2 regions of the Streptomyces sp. SudanB52_2052 genome follow, and region 2 is predicted to be linked to the other one. Evidence: riboswitches for the same ligand, from Rfam matches in the RefSeq annotation. Region 2 holds a riboswitch; the other holds the start of a gene.
The links. A riboswitch is a leader RNA that binds a small molecule or an ion and turns the genes downstream of it on or off. The one in region 2 is predicted to bind S-adenosylmethionine.
Positions count from the first base shown of each region.

Region 1: it holds a riboswitch for S-adenosylmethionine, as region 2 does, so the genes downstream of both, thrC (threonine synthase) here and ACSUPV_RS29760 (aminotransferase class V-fold PLP-dependent enzyme) in region 2, are expected to answer to the same signal.

Region 1 covers NZ_OZ186796.1:5,027,120-5,029,317, forward strand. The annotation lists gene ACSUPV_RS22415 (glucosyl-3-phosphoglycerate synthase) at 1-840, opposite strand, end outside; SAM riboswitch class I at 996-1,151, shown strand; gene thrC (threonine synthase) at 1,170-2,198, shown strand, end outside.
Region 2 covers NZ_OZ186796.1:6,654,213-6,656,410, forward strand. The annotation lists gene trpD (anthranilate phosphoribosyltransferase) at 1-931, shown strand, start outside; SAM riboswitch class IV at 1,009-1,125, shown strand; gene ACSUPV_RS29760 (aminotransferase class V-fold PLP-dependent enzyme) at 1,287-2,198, shown strand, end outside.

The DNA.
Region 1 (2,198 bases), 1.6 Mb from region 2:
GAACTGGGTCAGGGACGGCCGGATCAGGTGCCCGCGGGCCAGCCGCAGCTGGGCCGTGCGGTAGATCGCGGCGGCCATCCGGCCCAGCGCCTGCCCGTCCTGGTGCCGGTGCTTGCGCACGCCGACGTCCACCTGGGCGAGGGCGTCCAGCCCCACCAGGTGCAGGGCGTCCACCAGCATGCCCAGCTCGACGCCGTACCCGACGGGGAACGGCAACTGCTCCAGCAGTGAGCGGCGGGCCGCGTACTCCCCGCCGAGCGGCTGCACGAAGCCGGCCAGCTGCGGCCAGTGCATGTTCAGCAGCGGGCGCGCCATGAGTTCCGTGACCCGGCCGCCCTGCCCGGCCGCGCCGCCCAGCGGACGGTCGTACATGCCCTTGACCAGGTCCACGTCCGGCTCGGTGAGCAGCGGGCCCACGATCCCGGAGACGAAGTCGGACGAGAAGTCCCTCAGGTCGGCGTCGATGAAGCAGACGATGTCCCCGCGTGTGACGAGCAGCGAGCGCCACAGCACCTCGCCCTTGCCGGGCACCGCGGGCAGCCGGGGGAGGATGGTGTCCCGGTGCACCACCGTCGCGCCCGCGGCGGCGGCCACCTCCGACGTGCGGTCGGTCGACCCCGAGTCGACGACGACCAGCTCGTCGACGAGCGGGACCTGCCGCATCAGGTCGTGGCGGATGACGGCGGCGATGTCGCCGACCGTCTCCTCCTCGTTGAGCGCGGGCAGCACGACGCTGACCGTCTGGCCCGTGCGCTGCTTGGCGGCCAGGATCCGGTGGAGCGGACGCTCGGTCGCGGACCAGGAACGGGTGCTCAGCCAGCGCTCGACTTCTTCCAGCACCGTGGCGGCTCCTTAGCGTTCTCTCGGCGGGACGGACTGTGAGCCATCTCGCGGTTCGGACGACTATCTCAAGGGTCCTGGTCGTCGGTTACAGTCTTGAACAACGCGGATGACCATCGCATGTCCGGGGTCAACCGTCGTTTACAACCACATACAGCTCATCCAGAGGGGCAGAGGGATACGGCCCGATGAAGCCCCGGCAACCCTCCAGTCGGTACTCGTAGGTCACTGGCGACCACAGCGCGAGGCTCCCGGCTAGGGAAGGTGCCAAATCCGTCTCACGGCGAGATGCGTCGTGAGGAAGATGAGGAGAAAGGGCCTCGCCTCACATGGCTGTGCAGACTGTTGCAAGCACCACGAACTCCACCGTAGACCTCGGCCCGGCCGCCGCCCTGAGCTGCCGCGAGTGCGGTCACCGCGTCCCCCTCGGCCCGGTCTTCGCCTGTGAGGAGTGTTTCGGCCCGCTGGAGATCGCCTACGACTTCTCCGCGTACGACGCCGAGGAGCTCCGCAAGCGGATCGAGGCGGGCCCCGCGAACATCTGGCGTTACGCCCCGCTGCTGCCCGTCCCGGCCGACGTGGCGGACAAGCCGAACCTCAACCCGGGCTGGACGAAGCTGATCAAGGCCGACAACCTCGCCCGCGAGCTGGGTGTCGACGCCGGCAAGCTGTTCGTGAAGGACGACTCGGGCAACCCGACGCACTCCTTCAAGGACCGCGTCGTCGCGCAGGCCCTGGAGGCCGCCCGCGCCTTCGGCTTCACCACGCTCTCCTGCTCCTCCACCGGCAACCTCGCCGGCGCCGTGGGTGCCGCAGCGGCCCGCGCCGGCTTCCGCTCCTGCGTGTTCATCCCGCACGACCTGGAGCAGGGCAAGGTCGTCATGGCCGCGGTCTACGGCGGCGAGCTCGTCGGCATCGAGGGCAACTACGACGACGTGAACCGCTTCTGCTCCGAGCTGATCGGCGACCCGGCCGGCGAGGGCTGGGGCTTCGTCAACGTCAACCTGCGGCCGTACTACGCCGAGGGCTCCAAGACCCTCGCGTACGAGATCTGCGAGCAGCTCGGCTGGCAGCTGCCCGACCAGATCGTGGTGCCGATCGCCTCCGGCTCCCAGCTCACGAAGATCGACAAGGGTCTGCAGGAGCTGATCAAGCTCGGGCTGGTCGAGGACAAGCCGTACAAGATCTTCGGCGCGCAGGCCGAGGGCTGTTCGCCGGTGTCGACGGCGTTCAAGGCCGGGCACGACGTGGTGCGGCCGCAGAAGCCGGACACGATCGCCAAGTCGCTGGCGATCGGCAACCCGGCGGACGGGCCGTACGTGCTGGACATCGCGCGGCGGACGGGCGGTTTCGTGGAG
Region 2 (2,198 bases):
CGAGGCGACGGACGCGCAGATCGCCGGGTTCGTGGTGGCGCTGCGCGCCAAGGGCGAGACCGTCGAGGAGATCGCCGGATTCGTCCGGGCGATGTACGAGCACGCCAACGTCATCGAGGTGCCGGGCCCGGCGGTCGACATCGTCGGCACGGGCGGCGACGGGGCGAAGACCGTCAACATCTCCACGATGTCGGCGATCGTTGTCGCCGGCACGGGCGCGAAGGTCGTCAAGCACGGCAACCGCGCCGCGTCCTCGGCGTCCGGCGCGTCGGACGTCCTGGAGAAGCTCGGCGTCAACCTGGAGCTGCCGACGCACCGGGTGGCCGGGGTCGCCGAGGAGGCCGGGATCACCTTCTGCTTCGCGGCGAAGTTCCACCCGTCGATGCGGTACGCGGGCGCGGCGCGCGGCCAGTTGGGCATCCGGACGATCTTCAACGTCCTCGGTCCGCTGACCAACCCCGCGAAGGTGAGAGCCCAGGCCGTCGGCGTGGCCGACCCGCGGATGGCGCCGATCGTCGCCGGCGTGTTCGCCGAGCGCGGCCACTCGTCCCTGGTCTTCCGCGGCGACGACGGCCTCGACGAGCTGACCACCACGGCCACGTCACGGGTGTGGATCGTCCGGGACGGCAAGGTCGCCGAGGAGGCCTTCGACCCGCGCGAGGTCGGCATCGAGCTGGTCCCGGTGGAGGCGCTGCGCGGCGCGGACGCCTCCTACAACGCCGAGGTCGCGCGGCGTCTGCTGGACGGCGAGAGGGGCCCGGTCCGGGACGCGGTGCTGCTGAACTCGGCGGCGGCGCTGGTGGCGCTGGAGCCCGGCCCGGGGGCGCTGGCCGAGCAGATCCGCGCCGGGATGGCGAAGGCGGCGGAGTCGATCGACTCCGGGGCCGCCAAGCGGACCCTGGAGCGGTGGGTGGCCGCCAGCAACCAGTAGACGGGTAGGACGTACGGCGTCCCGCGATCCGGACTCGGGTTGCGGGACGCCGATCTTTTCGCGTACGTTCCTGAGCAGGTCATGAGTGACAGTCATGAGGCCCCGGCCGACTGTCCGGCAACCCTCCGTCCGTGGCGGGGTGCCCCGGGTGAAGACCAGGCCGCAGGCAGCGAGGTCTGCGGCAAGCGCGGACCCCTCACGAATCCAGGGGTCCTGGTCGTCGAGGAGTTCTCCGTGAGTCAGCGAATGCGATAGGGCCGCAGAGCCCCGCCTCCGCATCCTCTTCCTTTCATCCCCGCTGGTAGCCCCCCCTGGGCTCGCGGGCGGATTCACCTGATCTCACGGGAGTTCACCCATGTCCGTCTCCACCGTTGCCGCAGACCAGTCCGTTTGTGCCCCGCTGCCCGTCCTGGGGCGGGATGTCACCGTGCCGCTCGTCACCGGCGGCGAGGTCACCTACGCCGCGCTCGACTACGCCGCCAGCGCCCCGGCGCTCCAGCGGGTCTGGGACGACGTCGCCGCCTACGCGCCGTACTACGGCAGCGTCCACCGCGGTGCCGGGTACCTGTCCCAGCTGTCGACCGACCTGTTCGAGAACGCCCGCCGGACCGTCGCCGAGTTCCTCGACTGCCGCGCCGACGACCAGGTGGTGTTCACCCGCTCCACCACCGACTCGCTGAACCTCCTCGCCGCCGCCCTGCCGGACGGCTGCCAGGTCTTCGTGTTCGAGACCGAGCACCACGCCTCCCTGCTGCCCTGGCGCGACGCCCGTGTCACGTACCTCGACGCCCCGAGGAGTCACCGCGAGGCCGTCGAGACCCTGGAGCGCGCCCTCGCCGACCGGGAGCCCCACGGCCCGGCCCTGGTCTGCGTCACCGGCGCCTCGAACGTCACCGGCGAGCTGTGGCCCGTACGGGAGCTCGCGGCGGCCGCGCACGCCCACGGCGCGCGGATCGTGCTGGACGCCGCCCAGCTGGCCCCACACCACCCGGTGTCCGTCGCGGACCTCGACGTCGACTGGGTCGTCTTCTCCGGGCACAAGCTGTACGCGCCCTTCGGCTCCGGCGTCCTGGCCGGACGGTCCGACTGGCTGCGCGAGGCCGAGCCGTACCTCGCGGGCGGCGGCGCCTCCCGCAAGGTGTCGCGCCGCACGGACGGGGGAGTGGACGTGGAGTGGCACGAGAGCGCCGCCCGCCACGAGGCCGGCTCCCCGAACGTCATCGGCGCCTACTCCATCGCCTCCGCCTGCACGGCCCTCACCGAGGCC